2 regions of the Listeria marthii genome follow, and region 1 is predicted to be linked to the other one. Evidence: a T-box and tRNA genes for the amino acid it is inferred to sense, from the RefSeq annotation. Region 1 holds a T-box; the other holds one or more tRNA genes.

Region 1 (4,534 bases):
TATACGTTTCCTCTAACTGGTTTAAAAGCGGGCCAAATAAGTCAATGATTGGCACACCGAAAGCTTGAGCCGTTTTGTTTAGCTCTTCTCGAACGCTTTCTAGTACAATCGTATGCACGATAATACCATTATTTACGGCCACTAAGTCGACAATTTCTTCAATCATATGGGAAGAGTCGACGTGGTGAAAACGATGAATAAACTTCGGTGTTTGACCAAATTGACTAAGTGCTGCTCTTGTCACAAGTTCGGCCGTTTCTCCTGTTGAATCGGAAACCACGTATACGGCTGGTTGAGTCATACATACTTCCTCCTCTTTGCTCAAAATCTTACTTTTATTTTACATTAATTTCATCCATTTGAGCAAATTCTTTAATAAAGCTTGCCAGTTCGAATAGTAAAGCTAGACGGTTGTTTTTCAATTCGTCATTGTCGCTCATAACTAGCGTATTGTCGAAATAAGCATCGATTGTTGTACGCAAATCGGCGAATGCTTTTAGTCTTTCAATGATGGTTAAACCGGCATAATCGAATTTCAGTTTTTCTAACTTATCAAACAAAGCTTGTTCGTATTCATTTTCAAATAATGCAGGATCTACTTCCACGCCATCTTCGTATTTTTTAGAAATTTTCACTACGCGGCTAAGTGCTTCGATTGTTGGACGGAACCATTCTGCTTCAGCGTGTTCATTTAAAATTTGGGCGCGGTCGATTAGTTGTGGAATCACGTTTGGATCGCCGGCGATGACTGCATCAATAATATCATGACGAATGTGATGACCTTGCAGAATAACACGTAGGCGATTTTTCAAGAACGTCTGTACTTCTTTTTTCACGTCTACACCAGGTAACTCGGCGGAACCTTCTGCGCGTTCCATATCAACAATGCGAGAAATGACTTCAAGCATTGGGATGTCCCAACCATTTGCTTGGATAATACGCATCGCTCCAAAAGCACTACGGCGTAAACCGAATGGATCGGCGGAACCTGTTGGAACAATATTGACACAGAAGAAGCCGATTAATGTTTCTAATTTATCCGCAATCGCAATTAGGGAACCTAAATCTGTTTGCGGCAACTCGCCTTCTGCTGAATTTGGTAAATAATGTTCACGAATCGCGGTAGCAATTGCTGGTTTTTCACCTTGTAACAACGCATATTTTTCTCCCATTAAACCTTGTAGTTCTGGGAATTCACCGACGATATTTGTTACTAAATCAAATTTATAAATATTAGTTAAGCGGATAATGTCTTGTTTGTCTTCTTCTTGCCACTCTAAGTAGTCAGCAAGCATTAACGCTACTTTTTGAACGCGTTTCATTTTTTCTGTTAAAGTACCTAATTTTTCATGGAAAACGATATTTTGTAGTTTAGCTACGGCTTGGTCAATCGTCATTTTTAAATCTTCTTGATAGAAGAAATCCGCATCAGATAAACGAGCGCGCAACACTTTTTCATTTCCGCGTGCTACGGTTTCCAGATTTTCATGATTACCATTACGCACAGTAACAAAATGTGGTAATAATTCTCCTTCTTTGCTGAAAACTGGGAAATAACGTTGGTGTTCTTTCATCGTAGTGATTAAAACTTCTTCTGGTAGTTCCAAATATTCTTTTTCGAAATTTCCAGCTAAAACAGTTGGATATTCGACAAGGTTTGTAACTTCTTCTAGCAAATCAGCGTCCTCTTTAATTTGCCAGTTTTCCATTGATTCTAGTTCGCGTAATTGTTCAGCGATAGCTTGTTTCCGGTCTTCGGCATTAACAACTACGAATTGTTCTAATAAGGCATTAGAATAGTCGCTTGGTTGTTTAATTGTAGCTGTTTTTCCTAAGAAACGATGGCCGCGTGATGTATTACTTGTTGACACACCAGTAATCTCAAATGGGATGATTTCTTCGCCGAACATCGCGATAAGCCATTTGATTGGGCGGATGTAGCGTAAATCATTGCTACCCCAATGCATACTTACAGGGAAAGTCATACTTGTTACTACTTTTTCTAAGTTTGGAAGTAATGCGGTTGTTTTTTCGCCGATCACTTCTTTTTTAATGTAGATATATTCAACGCCTTTAATATCACGGAAAGTAAGGTCAGCTGGCTCTACTTTTTGACTTTTTGCGAAACCTAGTGCCGCTTTTGACCAATTGCCGTCCTCGTCCAAAGCGATTTTTTTCGCTGGGCCTTTTGCTTCTTCCACGCGATTGGCTTGTTCTTCTGCCATTTCTTCGACAAGAACAGTTAAACGTCTTGGTGTCGAATAGGTTTTAACTGCGCCATATTCGATTTTATTCTCATTTAACCAGTCAGTTACCCGTTTTTCTAATTGCGCAACAGAACTAGTCACATATTGTGCGGGCATTTCTTCTAAACCAATTTCTAATAAAAAGTCTTTACTCATGACGTTTTCCTCCCTCTTCTTTGAGTAATGGGAAGCCCAATTTTTCTCGTGATTCATAAAATGTTTTCGCGATACGTCTTGCTAAGTTTCTGATTCGACCAATATACTGCGCGCGTTCCGTTACTGAAACAACGCCACGAGCGTCTAATAGGTTAAATGTATGCGAACATTTCAATACGTAATCATATGCTGGGAAAACGAGTCCATCTTGCATTTGGCGCGTAGCTTCTCTTTCGTATGTGTCAAAAAGGGACAACAACATGTCTGTATTGGACGTTTCAAACGCGTATGTGGAGTTTTCGAATTCTGCTTGGAAGAAAATATCGCGGTAGCTAATACCTTCTGTCCATTCTAAATCAAACACATTTTCTTTGTCTTGAATATAACTTGCTAAACGTTCTACGCCGTAAGTAATTTCGGAAGTGACAGGGAAACATTCTAAGCCACCTACTTGTTGGAAATAAGTGAATTGAGTGATTTCCATACCATCTAACCAAACTTCCCAACCAAGACCAGCACAACCAAGTGATGGATTCTCCCAGTTATCTTCTACAAAACGGATATCATGTTCTAATGGATTAATTCCTAATTTTTCTAAAGAACCAAGATAAAGCTCTTGAATATTGTCAGGAGAAGGCTTCATCACGACTTGGAATTGGTGATGTTGGAATAATCTATTTGGATTTTCTCCATAACGACCATCAGCTGGACGACGAGATGGCTCCACGTATCCTGCTTTCCACGGTTCTGGACCAATTGCTTTTAAGAAAGTGTACGGACTCATTGTACCGGCACCTTTTTCCACATCATACGATTGCAACATAATACAACCTTGCTCGGACCAATAATCTTGTAATGTTCTAATCATTGTTTGTAAATTCATTGCTTCCACCTCCAAAAATAATTCAGCCAATATAAAAACTCTCGTCTCTATATGCTGATTTAAAGCATATAGGGACGAGAGTTAGCTCGCGGTTCCACCCTATTTGGAATTGAAATAATTCCCACCTTGATTTCGCTGTACTCCAGAACGCCTTCACAAAAAGTTAAATATCCGGCTTCCACCAAACCCGAACTCGCTAAAAATAGAGCTTCTTGTTACTATTTTCCTTCAACGTACCTATTAGTTGATATATTAAAAGATACTGTATTTTTGCTAAAAAGTCAATCGTCGCTCTCTTTTTTTAACATATTTTCCCATTTATCCATATCGCGTAAAAATTTCCTGCTTTTTAAATATAAACCGGAATATTCATCGTAGTAAGTATCAATTGCTTTTTGGAGCCATTCTTTTGTTTCTGGTTTGACATCAATGTTGCCTAGTCTATCTAATTGGAAGATAAAGAATAACCGTAAAAGCTTCACCACATTTTCTGGCAAATGCATCCGGTAACGATCTCTATCAAAACAACGATGGCAAATAATCCCATTACTTCTCGTTGAAAAATCAAAATGTCCGGTTGTTTCACCGCAGATAGCACATTTATCCATAGTTGGATAGAGCCCAAGAACAGGCAACATTTTCATTTCATAGATTTGAGTAAGGATTTGTGGGTCGTACCCTTCATCTATATCACGCAAAATTTGAAAAGTTAGTTCATATAAGTATGGGTTCGGTTGACGCTCTTCAGTTGCTTTATCAAGTAGTTCGCATACATAGGTCGCATAAGCCGTCATAAAAATATCTTGTTGGATAGAAGAAAAGTTTTCTATTACTTCGCCTTGTTGAAGCGTGCCAAGACCATTTCCGCCGAAAAAAGTAAAATAACCATTCGTAAATAATTGGGTTACTGCGGCTAGTCTGCTTTTTGTTTTTTTTGCGCCGCGAGCTACCACACCAATTTTCCCAAATTCACGTGTATACATTCGGACAATTTTATCTGATTCACGGTAACTCGTTTGCCGTATCACGATTCCTTCGCATTTTTCCATGTGGTAAGCCTCCCTTTTTTCATACGGTTTATTATAACATTTTCTTTATGTTTATGTCTTTTTAAATTTTTTGCTATCTTTCCGAGCTTACCTATTGTAAAATAGAGAAAAAGGCATGAAAAGAAAGGATTTTTTAAACTATGGATATGTTACTTATATTACTTATCAGCTTATTTACACTCACATTCATAGGTGTTGTT
Region 2 (4,534 bases), on a different contig from region 1:
GCTCTTGATAAGTAAGCTCAACTCTTCTTTCGTTAAGTCCTTGTCTTCAAATTTTCGCACAGAGTAATGGCCTAGAATGGCATCGATCGCCTGATTCATCCTAACTCCCCCTTAGTCTTGAAATATTTTCCGATCATAATTTGGTTCTTGTAAAAGCGCGCCAAAACTTTGCTGACGTAATGCTTCATAAGCTAAAATTGCTGCTGTATTCGATAAATTCAGCGAGCGAATATGGTCCGTCATCGGAATTCGTAAACAGTTTTCTTCATTATCTTGTAAAAGTTCATCTGGCAAACCTGTAGTTTCTTTTCCGAAAACGAAGAAATAGTTTTTGTTTGGATCGCTATAGTCAATGTCACTATAAACATGACGGCCAAATTTGGTAATGTAGAAAAATTCTCCGCCAGCATTTTTTTCAAAAAATTCATCTAAAGAATCGTAATAAGAAAGTTTGACATTATCCCAGTAATCGAGTCCGGCGCGTTTGAGCATTTTATCGTCGGTTGAAAAACCAAGTGGACGAATTAAATGTAAATAAGTATCTGTTCCAGCACAAGTTCTGGAGATATTTCCGGTATTTGCAGGGATTTCTGGTTGGTATAGTACGATATGATTTGGCATTTCTTTTCACCTGGTTTCTATTAATTTGGTATCGCAGTTAATTCTTGTAGTACTTGTTCATCTTGTTCGGTTTGAAGCGCTTTTTGGACAGCGGCTTCTGCGTCAGCCCCGCCGATTTTGCGTAGCGCCCAGCCGGCTGTTCCGCGGATAACTGGCCTCGGATCATTTTGCAAGCAGTCGATTAAATCTGGCACTGCTGTTTTATCTTTATAGCGCGCTAAAATAATAATAGCATTGCGCTGGATTGGTTTCTTGCCGCGCCACGAGCCTGCCATATCGCCAAACTTCTCTTTGAATTCTCGGTTGGAAATATGTAGAAGTGGCTTTAATTCTGGACGAACAAGTTCTGCATCTGGCTCCATCTCCTCATGAAAGTGGAAATCATGTCCACGATTATAAGGACAAACAACCTGACAAGTATCACAACCATACAAACGATTATGCAACACTTCGCGATATTTTTCATCTAGAAAGTCTTTTGTTTGGGTAAGATAGCTTAAACAAATTTTCGGATTCATTTTGCCCTCACCTAGTAAGGAACCTGTTGGACATGCTTTAACGCATTGGTTACAGCTGCCACACAGGTCGCTTGCTGGCGTATCTGGCTCAAAAGGTATATTGGTTATCATTTCGCCTAAATAGACCCAAGAGCCGTATTCTGGCGTTATTAGTAAAGTGTTTTTTCCGCGCCAGCCAATGCCAGCTCGTTCTGCCACAGCAACATCTGATAATTCACCGGTATCTACCATCGATTTCATCCGCACATCAGGTAACCGTTCGCTTAAAAATTGTTCCAATAATGCTAATTTTTCTCGTAAAACGGTATGATAATCGATGCCCCAAGAAGCACGTGCGAAAACGCCACGTCTTGCTTCTTTTTTGCTGACGGGTGCTTCTTTTAATTTAGACGGGTAAGCAAGAGCAATCGCGATAATCGACTGCGGTTCTTTGAAAATTAGCTCTGGGTAAACACGCTCATCAATTACCGGATGCTCGAAACCTGTAAAGAGATCTAATGCTTCGGCTTCCAGTAACCGTTCTTTTAAAAATAAAAAAGGGTCTGCTGTGGTGAAACCAATTTTTTGAATACCAATTTCATGTGCATAGGCAATTAGCTCTTCTTTTAATGTTGCATAATCCGATTCTGGCTTCACTATCTTCATCCCCTCTCTCCTTATTTTCAGGCAATAAAATAAACGCAATGCTTCGCTTAAAAAGGTCGAAACACTGCGTTGATAACAGGATTTATAAAAAATATAAAGCGGGTGATGGGAATCGAACCCACGACAACAGCTTGGAAGGCTGTAGTTTTACCACTAAACTACACCCGCACGGTAAGTAGTTCTTAGTGTTTTAACAACTTTTATATAATACCATTCTATGTAAGTTTTGACAAGACTTTTTCCGAAATTTCTTTCCAAAAATTAAATATCTACTTTATTTCTAGATTTATTCACGTTTTTTTCATATTTTGACTCTAGAATAAAAGGTATTATCTAATGGAAAGAAGTGAAAGCTATGAAGAAATGGATACAACGTTGGGATTTTTATTTTGTTGGGATTATTGTTATTGCTATCTTTTTTAATTTTTATGGTATTTGGAATGATGATACGGTAAATCCTTATTATACGGCTGCTGTGACAAGTATGGTGCAAAACTTCCACAACTTTTTTTACGGGGCTTTTGATCCTGCTGGTTTTATTACTGTGGACAAGCCGCCTGTTGCACTTTGGCTTCAAGCGATTAGTGCGCTGATTTTTGGCGTGCATGGTTGGAGCGTTATTTTGCCGCAAGCCTTAGCTGGTGTCGGTTCGGTAATTTTGCTTTACGTGCTCGTTAAACCTAGATTTGGTACTTGGGCTGCAAGAATTACCGCGTTAATCATGGCACTTACGCCTATCGCGGTAGCAGTAACACGCACGAATAACATGGATGCGATTCTGGTATTTATTTTATTACTGGCAACCTATTTCCTTTTTAAAGCGGTTTATCGTGCTAAATTTGGTTGGCTTCTGCTTGCTTTTGGATTGATTGGCGTTGGATTTAATGTGAAAATGCTCCAAGCTTTTATGGTTGTTCCAGCATTCCTCTTATTTTACTTTATCGCGGTAAAATTAAGCTGGCGAAAAAAGCTTATTCAATTAGTGGTCGCGCTCATTTTAATGCTTGGCGTGTCTGTTTCATGGGCAGTCGTGGTGGATCAAACTGCTGCGTCTGAACGCCCATACGTTGGTAGTAGTCAAACGAATTCAGTGCTTGAGCTTGCATTTGGCTATAACGGCATGGAGCGGCTACTTGGTCAGGAAACTGGTACTGGTAGTAGCGGTGGCAATATGGAGATGGGTGGGCCACCAAGCAATAATTCCACGGATTCTAGCAATGCGACACCGCCAACGCCTCCAAGTGGAAATATGCAAGGCGGTGCAGATGGTGATGCTGGAACGCCTCCTCAAGGTAATAACGGCACGCCACCAACTGGAGGTCCTGGTAACACTGCAAATGGCGGAACAGGCTCGAAAATGACTGGTAGCACAGGCATGTTTGGCACAGGAAATGCTGGACCGCTTCGTTTATTCCAAACCGCACTTGGTGATCAGATTAGTTGGTTTTTACCACTGGCTATCATCGGAATGTTAGCGATTTTCCTAGCTTATCGAAATGAAAACAAGCGAATTTATCAATTGAACTCTAAGCAAAAAGAAATGGTCTTCTGGGCAGCTTGGCTCATTCCAGTCGCCGGATTCTTTAGTGTTGCTGGATTTTTCCATCATTATTATTTAATTATGCTAGCTCCACCAATTGCAGTACTGAGCGGCGCAGGCTTGGTCGCACTCTTCCGCCTATATCGTCATAAAGATAATTGGCAAAAATTTCTTTTACCAACTACACTTACACTAACTGGCGCACTTCAAGCTTTCTTTGTGGCTAGTTACTTGCCAATTTTAGCAGCTGTTATCGGGATTGCTGCACTTGGGGTTTCCGCCTTGTTAATTGCAATTAGACAAAAACAGCCAAAATTCGCGGCGAAAATAACAGCGCTAGCTTTAGCAATTCTGCTTATCGCACCAACTTATTGGTCCTTGACACCCCTTTTATACGGTGGAAATAGTTCCTTGCCTGAAGCTGGACCACAATTAAAACAATCCAGTGGCGGCGGTTTTGCTGATGCCTCAGTTGATAGTGGTTTGATTAGTTATTTACAAAAAAATAATACCGGCGAAACATATTTATTTGGCACAACGGACGCCACGACAGCCGGCCCTTATATTATTAAAACCAAAGAGGCTGTTATGGCCCTCGGAGGATTCAACGGTACAGACCCAACGCTCACGGTCAAACAGCTAAAACAAATGATTAAATCTGGCGAAATAAAATATTTTTATCTTCCATCAAATAGTAAAGCTTCCGACTCAGATGTGGTAAAATGGATTCAAGAAAATGGTACCGAGATTGATCAATCAGAATGGAGCAGTTCCACTTCCACGGACGACGATACTACTTCAAGCGCTTCTCAAAATACAAACGGCGGCGCTCCCGGAATGAATGGCTCTGGGGAAGGAACGCTTTATCAATTAAAATAATTCCTTTGAAAATGAAGTTCATCGTTAAAATGTTAAAATCCTGGTTTAAAACTAGGATTTTAACGATATTCAAGCTGTTTTATTAGCGCTTTATCATTTTTATGTGAGAAAATAAAGTATGTTGTTAAAGACTACAGGAGGCTTGCTTATGACATTTTGGCAGGATATGATGAATTTCTTTTCTTATGATAACTTAATGTATTGGCTAAGTGAATATCGGAATTTAGGTCCACTTTTAGCTTTTTTCTTACCATTTATTGAAGCGTTTTTACCATTTTTACCATTTATAGTATTCGTTGTAGTTAATGTAAATGCCTACGGACTACTTGGC

The links. The T-box of region 1 lies ahead of glyQ (glycine--tRNA ligase subunit alpha). A T-box ahead of a tRNA ligase gene usually reads a tRNA of that ligase, here a tRNA-Gly.
Region 2: it has a tRNA-Gly gene. The T-box ahead of glyQ (glycine--tRNA ligase subunit alpha) is inferred to sense a tRNA for this amino acid. The anticodon was not compared.

What each region holds. Positions count from the first base shown of each region.
Region 1 covers NZ_JAASWB010000003.1:242,784-247,317, reverse strand. Annotated here, with positions in the region: gene HCJ55_RS06595 (pyruvate, water dikinase regulatory protein) at 1-301, opposite strand, end outside; gene glyS (glycine--tRNA ligase subunit beta) at 336-2,402, opposite strand; gene glyQ (glycine--tRNA ligase subunit alpha) at 2,395-3,285, opposite strand; T-box leader at 3,353-3,526, opposite strand; gene recO (DNA repair protein RecO) at 3,567-4,334, opposite strand; gene HCJ55_RS06575 (DUF4352 domain-containing protein) at 4,475-4,534, shown strand, end outside.
Region 2 covers NZ_JAASWB010000002.1:269,855-274,388, forward strand. Annotated here, with positions in the region: gene nfsA (oxygen-insensitive NADPH nitroreductase) at 1-99, opposite strand, end outside; gene trmL (tRNA (uridine(34)/cytosine(34)/5-carboxymethylaminomethyluridine(34)-2'-O)-methyltransferase TrmL) at 112-621, opposite strand; gene queG (tRNA epoxyqueuosine(34) reductase QueG) at 642-1,784, opposite strand; tRNA gene HCJ55_RS04145 (tRNA-Gly) at 1,882-1,952, opposite strand; gene HCJ55_RS04150 (ArnT family glycosyltransferase) at 2,140-4,203, shown strand; gene HCJ55_RS04155 (TVP38/TMEM64 family protein) at 4,352-4,534, shown strand, end outside.